Linked DNA regions of Fulvivirga ulvae. Each later gene encodes a partner of the first gene's protein in a complex. Links are inferred from orthologs where the notes say so. Each region holds a gene or a part of one and is shown on either strand. Other genes may lie near its edges.

Region 1 (4,237 bases):
GTGGACATGAAGTGGATGTCTCCAGAAGGCAGACTCAACGATTTAAAGAATTGATGAGCTTCTAAGTTCCTATTCAGGGTGAGATGTAGAAATAGACGATAACTTTCAGAAACCGGCGATAGACGGACATAATACACGATAAGTCACGTCCCATTTTGGGAATCGCTATCCTAAAATGAGTTGTTTTTGATTCTCTCAACCTTTAAATTTTACATTTTAGGGCATTTAAGCCAATGGCACAGTCTTTATCTCTGTAGAGGTAAGAACTAAAAAATTACATTGGCTATGATACCTCTAAATGACTTCCAGATTTTACCTTTCGACAAAAAATGTGATTACATCACTATCTTTGCAGACTATATGATCTACAGAGTTGAGGATGAGAAAAAATTCTACCTTTATCACGTAGACTCATATTTCATCGAAGTTTGCTATGCACCTTATGAAAATAAAGTTATGGGTATAAAAGCTTTTACAGAAACAGCAGATCTGGATCCATACCTAAACTGCATAAGTATTTCAGAATTAAACTTTTGATTTTTCCTCTTGAACAATACCGGAAAGTAGAGATATCGCCTGATTCACAGTCAATACCTCATTGACTGTGAGAATCAGCTTATCTTTCACTTCTTTTAATCGACACCTTTTAGAATTACTTTGTGCAAACGCCAATATACGTCCAAATATCGCGGATTTAAAATACTCCTCTTTGTCAGATGAAACGAAATAAGCTTTCATCTTTTCTCCTTTCAACGTAAGTTTCTCAAAGCCAAGTTTTTCCGCTAACCACCTGAGGCGTACAGTTTCTATTAATTCATTTACTGATTCAGGGATAGGACCGAACCTATCGATGATTGAGCTTCTGAAGTTTTCCAGCTCCTGCTCGGTTTTGATATTGTCCAGCTTTGAATAGAGGCTTAAACGTTCGGAAATGTTATTTACATAATCTTCCGGAATGATTACCTCCAAATCGGTTTCAATGTTACAGTCCTGGACCAAAACCTTAGTGGTTTCTGAAAGCTCTTTTACAAACAAGTCTCTAAACTCGGTTTCTTTTAACTCTTGTACAGCCTCGTCCAGTATTTTATGGTACATATCGAATCCCAGATCCGAGATAAAGCCACTTTGTTCAGCTCCCAAAAGATTACCTGCTCCCCTGATATCAAGATCACGCATAGCTACTTTGAATCCATCACCCAGATCGGAAAACTCTTCCAGTGTACTCAATCTTTTTCGTGCATCTGATGAAAGACCGATAGTTGGTGGTGTTAACAAATAGCAGAAAGCCTTTTTATTGCTTCGTCCCACCCTGCCACGCATTTGGTGCAGGTCTGACAAACCAAACATGTGGGCGGAATTAATGATTATGGTATTGGCATTAGGAATGTCCAACCCGGATTCTATAATGTTGGTCGAAACTAATACATCATATTCACCTTCAATAAACTTGAGCATGGCCCTTTCTAAACTGGCACCGTCCATTTGTCCATGAGCAACACCTACACGCGAATCAGGTACCAATCGCATGATTATGTTTGCTACCCCCTCAATGTCATTTACCCTGTTGTGGACAAAAAACACTTGTCCTCCTCTTCTTAGTTCAAAGCTAATGGCGTCCCGGGTAATTTCCTCGTTAAAAGTATGAAGCTCAGTAGTTACTGGTTGGCGATTGGGTGGTGGTGTAGAAATAATACTTAAGTCACGTGCTCCCATTAATGAAAAATGCAACGTACGGGGAATCGGTGTGGCAGTTAGTGTGAGTGCATCAACGTTGACCCGCATCTCTTTCAGCTTTTCCTTTACCTTAACACCAAACTTTTGTTCCTCATCAATGATCATCAAGCCCAGATCTTTAAACTGGACATCTTTATTGACTATCCGATGGGTACCGATAAGAATATCTGTTTCACCATCCTTAACCCTTTTCAGCGTATCCTTAATCTGCTTGCTGCTCTTAAAACGATTAATATATTCAACCTTTACCGGAAAATCGGATAACCGGTCTTTGAAAGTGCGGTAGTGCTGCATGGCCAGGATCGTTGTCGGCACAAGTACTGCTACCTGCTTATTATCTGTTACGGCCTTAAATGCTGCCCTTATAGCCACTTCCGTTTTTCCAAAACCTACATCACCACAAACCAAGCGATCCATCGGGTGCTGTTGCTGCATGTCTTCTTTTACATCGGCCGTAGCTTTTGCCTGGTCTGGTGTGTCTTCATAGATGAACGAAGATTCCAACTCCGCCTGCAGGAAGCTGTCTTTCGAAAATGCATATCCAGGTGCCTGCTTTCGCTTGGCGTAAAGATTTATAAGATCTTTGGCAATATCTACAACTTGCTTCTTGACCCTTTTTTTCTTGTTTTCCCATTCCGGGGAACCTAATTTACTTATGGAAGGTGGTGTACCTTCCTTTCCGGTATACTTGGAAATTTTATGCAGTGAGTGAATACTCACATAAAGTAAGTCATCATCCCGATAGATCAGCCTGATTGCCTCTTGTATTTTGCCATTGACCTCACGCTTTTCCAGACCTGCAAATTTTCCTATACCATAATCTATATGAGTGACAAAATCACCAGGTTGCAGGGTACGAAGTTCCTTCAGTGTAAGGGCCTTGGATTTGGAATGCTTATCCTTGGTTTTGTATCTGTGAAACCTCTCAAATAACTGATGATCAGTGTAACAGGCGATTTTTAAAATTTTATCAATAAACCCCTGTCTCAGGCTGGCATTAAGATCCTGAAAGTCAATCGTTGGGTCAATCTCTTCAAATATCGAATGAAGCCGCAGCAATTGCTGCTGAGAATCGGAAGCGATAAGCGTAGTAAAACCCTGGTCCTGATTTTCATTCAGGTTTTTGGCCAACAGTTCAAAATTCTTATTGAATGAAGGCTGTGGCTCAGACTCAAAGGAGAAAGTTTCCGATGCCTTAAAATAGAAGCGGTTTCCGAATTCAATTTTAACCAGAGGAATGGCCTGGCTTTCAAAAGTTTTGGAGGTTTCAAAAAGGTCCTGAGGATTTAATATAACCTGAGTTTCCCCACTGGCTTTCAAAATATCATCGAAGCTTTCCTTTGCCCGTTTGAAGTAACCATCGATCACATCCAGTGTTTGCTGATAATCCTTAAACCAGATCTTTGTATTGTTGGGAAGAAAATCCAGGAAACTCTGGCGTTCCTCATGGATCAGTTTGGTTTGTACATTAGGGATCAGGTTTATCTCTTTAACCGGATCTACCGAAAGCTGAGAATTAGGATCAAAAGTGCGGATACTGTCTATTTCATTACCAAAAAGCTCTATACGATAGGGTAAGTCGTGAGCATACGAAAAAACGTCGATGATACCACCGCGAACGGCAAACTGACCTGCTTCGTAAACAAAATCAGTTTTTTCGAAATCGTATGACATGAGCAGCTCACTGAGAAACTCAACGTTTACGGCCTCACCCACTTTAGCAGAAAAAGTGTTCTTTGTCAGCGATTTTTTGTTGATAACCTTTTCTGTCAGGGCCTCCGGATAGGTGACAATCAATTCACCTGACGATGCTTTGTGATTTACCCGGTTGAGGATCTCTGCACGCATGAGTACGTTAGCATTTTCGGTTTCCTCAAACTCATAAGGTCTTTTATAAGAAGTGGGGAAGAAAAGTACTTCCTTTCCTGAAAGTAAATTTTGAAGGTCGTTGTGAAAGTACGCAGCTTCCTCTTTATCGTGCAATACGATCAGGTGGTTTTGGTGGTTGATTTGATAAAGTGCTGCAATCAATACAGCGTCCAAACTACCTGTCAACCCTTTGACCTGGACATGGCGATCCTCATTAGCCTTGGTTATCTCGGCTATCGTCTGGATAATGCTATCCGCTTTGTACAATTTTAACAGGTCGCCTGCTTTCACGCCTAGTGCTGTCAAAAATTAAGTCGCAAAGGTAGCAAATTATTGAAGAGTGATGTGAAGGGAGAGTTAAGTTATTTTGAAGATGAGTTTTGCTTTAGCAGGTAGATGTAGCTATTATAATTTTTTTCTCAAACGATTTTTTTGAGGATCGCACTTTGGATTTTAAATATTCCATGTTTAAATTGCGTCGGAATTTTTGGCTTTAATTAAAATATTAGATTTTGACTTTATTTAGTTCCTCTTTGTAAAAGAATCTCGATTCTTTTACAAAAAATTGGCTGGAGGGCTTTTACAAATGCTTATTCCAGCTATTTCCCCATATAGCTTTGTTTACCATTTTCAG
Region 2 (3,778 bases), 340 kb from region 1 along the record:
ACAAATTCTTTGAATTTATGCATCAGATCAAATGTAATGCCTGTCATCTTGCCATTGACTTTAGCTGCAAATCCCGGCGCTTCAGAATATGTAAATACCCAATTGGCCGTACCCTTTGCCTTTGCCTCAGCATAGGTGTCTCCTCTGAGTTGCGCAAAGCTATTGAGATATATTGTTTGAGATAAAATTAAAGCAAGACATAGTTTCAAAAATTTGTTCATTATGTATAGGATGGTTTAAATGGATTAGTCCGAAGTTTATCCCATTATAAACACAAAATCAAGCTTTTTATGATAATTCATCCTTTAAAAATCTGGCTGTATAGCTTTGGTCATTCTTAGCTACTTCTTCCGGGATACCGGAACAAACGATTGTTCCTCCACCATTTCCGCCTTCGGGGCCTAAGTCAACTATATGATCGGCAACTTTGATCACATCCATGTTATGCTCTATGATTAACACTGTATTGCCTTTGTCAACCAATCGGTTAAGTACATCAAGTAAATGCTGAATATCCTGGAAATGTAAACCGGTGGTAGGTTCATCCAAAATATACAATGTTTTTCCAGTATCCTTTTTTGAAAGTTCAGTGGCAAGCTTCACCCTTTGAGCTTCGCCTCCGGATAAAGTAGTGGCATGCTGACCTAACGAAATGTAACCGAGGCCAACATCATTCAACGTTTTAATTTTTCGGAGTATTTTTGGCTGGTTTTCAAAGAATTCAACTGACTCTTCTACAGTCATCTCAAGTACATCTGATATAGATTTCCCTTTAAACCTCACTTCCAGTGTTTCACGGTTGTATCGCTTTCCTTTACAGGTTTCGCAAGGTACATGTACATCTGGCAGAAAATCCATCTCTATCAGTCGTAATCCGGCGCCTTCGCATGTTTCACATCGTCCTCCCTTAACATTAAAAGAAAACCTACCAGGCTTATAACCACGAATCTTTGCTTCTGGGAGCTCGGCAAATAATGCCCTTATATCTGTAAAAACTCCGGTATAGGTAGCAGGGTTAGATCGGGGTGTACGGCCGATAGGGGACTGGTCAACCTCTATCACTTTATCCAGATGCTCCAGCCCTTTTACTGATTTATAGGCTAATGGCTCCCTTCTGGACCTGTAAAATTTCTGATTGAGGATAGGGAACAATGTATCGTGGATGAGGGTAGATTTTCCACTACCAGATACTCCTGTAACAAGAGTCAGTGTACCTAAAGGAATCTCAAGGTTGACATTTTTTAGGTTATGTCCACTTGCTCCGATAAGCTTAAGTTTTTTTCCATTGCCTTTTCTTCTTTCTGAAGGCACTTCAATGTTGCGCTTACCCTTGAGGTAATCAGCCGTAGCGCTACCCAGTTCCAGGAAATCATCCGGTGTGCCCTGGGCAACTATATGTCCCCCATGACGACCTGCCCCGGGTCCGATATCTATAATATGATCAGAAGCAAGCATCATATCTTTATCATGCTCTACCACTATTACCGAGTTACCAAGATCTCTAAGATCTTTAAGAGCTTTAATAAGCTTCACATTGTCCCTTTGATGAAGACCGATACTTGGTTCATCCAAAATATAAAGCACACCTACAAGCTGGGTACCTATCTGCGTAGCAAGCCTGATACGCTGAGCTTCCCCACCTGACAATGTTTTTAATGGCCTGTTGAGGTGCAGGTAGTCAAGTCCAACATCTAACAGAAAACCAATCCTTTTTCTTATTTCCTTGAGTACCTCAGCCGCAATTTTATTCTGTTTATCAGAAAGCCGCAGTTCAAGGCCATCAAACCAGCTCCATAAAGTTTTGATGTCATATTCCGCAAGCTGAGATATATTTTGATTATCGATAAGAAAATGTAAGGCTTCTTTTTTCAGCCTGGCCCCATTACACTCAGGGCATGTAACCGACACGGTAAAATCATTTATCCATTGCTGTATCTTATCAGAACCGCCCTCGCGCTGCTTCTCCAAAAACTTGATAATGCCCTCAAACTTGGTATTCCAGTCTGTACCGGGGTATTTGACTGATTTTACTGCAACCGGAACGGAATCTCCATACAGCAAAGTTTTCAGAACATCTTCCGGAATATCCCTGATAGGTGTAGTCAGGTTTACCTTATATCTTTTCAGGATGGCTTCTATTTTTTTAAAAATCCAGATATCCCTGAATTCGCCCAGGGGCAATATTCCTCCCCTGCTTATGCTCAGGGATTTATCAGGAATTACCGATTCCTCAGTTATTTCTTCAATAACTCCCAGCCCGTTACATTTTGGACAGGCACCATAAGGAGAGTTAAATGAAAAGGTATTTGGGGCTGGTTCGTCATAGGATAGCCCGGATTTCGGATCCATTAAATATTTTGAGAAATGATATATCTGGTTTTCCTGATCCAAAAGCATCATTATACCCTCACCTTGTTTTAATGCAGTTGCCAAAGACTGGCTGATCCTATAACGGTCATTTTGATCAACAACGATCCGGTCAATAACTACTTCAATATCATGGGTTTTGTATCGATCAACCTGCATCTTAGGCACTAATTCCTGAAGCTCGCCATCCACACGCACCCGGGAATATCCACTTTTTCTTATCTGCTGAAAGAGTTCTCGATAATGCCCTTTACGCCCTTTCACTACCGGGGCTAGAATAGTGAGTTTCTGCCCGTCATAAGCTGATAGAATATGGTCAAGAATCTGGTCCTCAGACTGCCGCACCATTTTCTCTCCGGTGGTATAAGAAAAAGCTTCCCCTGCCCGGGCATAAAGTAGCCTCATAAAATCATAGATCTCAGTAACTGTACCTACCGTAGAGCGAGGATTCCTGGAGGTGGTTTTTTGCTCGATGGAAATTACCGGACTTAATCCATTGATCTTGTCAACGTCAGGCCTCTCCAGATTGCCAATAAAAGAGCGCGCATAGGCACTAAAGCTTTCCATATAGCGGCGCTGCCCCTCTGCATAAATCGTATCAAAGGCCAGTGAAGACTTTCCGCTTCCGCTAATGCCCGTGATCACCACCAGCTTATTTCTTGGAAATGTAAGGTTTACATTCTTGAGGTTATGCTCCCGGGCGCCCAATATCTCTATACTGTCATAGCCAGTTATATCGAAGTCATCCCCTTGTTTCATTACATCCGCATCAGTGATCATAGGCTATGGTGAGTATTGTTTAATAATCTACAAAATTGGACTTTAGATTGTTTATATCCAACTTCTTTAAAACAATCCGAAACAGGAAACAGGCTAAGGAATAGAATAGCCTCTCACAAGCTCAAGAAGCTCAAACCAGTCTTCCCTGTCAAGGTCAGCGGCCAGGGATTCTACCGAAGACCTGACTCTTTCCGGATTCATAGTGCCTATAACGGGAATTATACCACATGGATGCTTTAACAACCACGAAAGAAGTAAATTCCCAGTTTCCACATTGTATTTGGTAGCAATTCGTTGTACTTCCTGATTTCCAACCAAAGACATCACATTATCCCGACCACCCAAAGGCGACCAGGCCATAGGGTTGATATTATGGGTCATCAGATAATCCAATGTGCCATCAAACATAACTTCACTTTTAAACAGGGATATCTCTATCTGGTTAGTGACCAATGGCTCATCGCTGTACCTGGATAGTAGTTCAAATTGTGTGTTAGTAAAGTTTGAAACACCGAAGTGCAGTACTTTGCCCTGCTTTTTTAACTGACTAAAAGCTGCACTAACCTCTTCAGGCGGCATAAGTGGATCAGGCCTGTGGATCAGCAACAGGTCAATGTGATCCGTTTGGAGA

The links.
Region 2: the proteins of mfd (region 1) and uvrA are in contact, whole or in part, in a crystal structure (PDB 4DFC), measured with the Escherichia coli proteins. The link is inferred for Fulvivirga ulvae from one-to-one orthologs.

The regions. Positions count from the first base shown.
Region 1 is NZ_CP089981.1:2,156,883-2,161,119, forward strand. What follows is about bases 326-4,237. They hold mfd (transcription-repair coupling factor), read right to left. Parts: upstream 3,895-4,237; coding sequence 526-3,894; downstream 326-525. Other genes in these bases: LVD17_RS08900 (hypothetical protein), read left to right, coding at 326-537. Outside these bases: LVD17_RS08895 (LytR/AlgR family response regulator transcription factor), read left to right, coding at 1-65; more of LVD17_RS08900, read left to right, coding at 286-325. UniProt on the Escherichia coli protein: Couples transcription and DNA repair by recognizing RNA polymerase (RNAP) stalled at DNA lesions. Mediates ATP-dependent release of RNAP and its truncated transcript from the DNA, and recruitment of nucleotide excision repair machinery to the damaged site.
Region 2 is NZ_CP089981.1:2,497,033-2,500,810, reverse strand. The notes cover bases 89-3,541. They hold uvrA (excinuclease ABC subunit UvrA), read right to left. Parts: upstream 3,148-3,541; coding sequence 289-3,147; downstream 89-288. Other genes in these bases: LVD17_RS10355 (aldo/keto reductase), read right to left, coding at 3,241-3,541; LVD17_RS10365 (substrate-binding periplasmic protein), read right to left, coding at 89-221. Also shown: more of LVD17_RS10365, read right to left, coding at 1-88; more of LVD17_RS10355, read right to left, coding at 3,542-3,778. UniProt on the Escherichia coli protein: The UvrABC repair system catalyzes the recognition and processing of DNA lesions. UvrA is an ATPase and a DNA-binding protein. A damage recognition complex composed of 2 UvrA and 2 UvrB subunits scans DNA for abnormalities.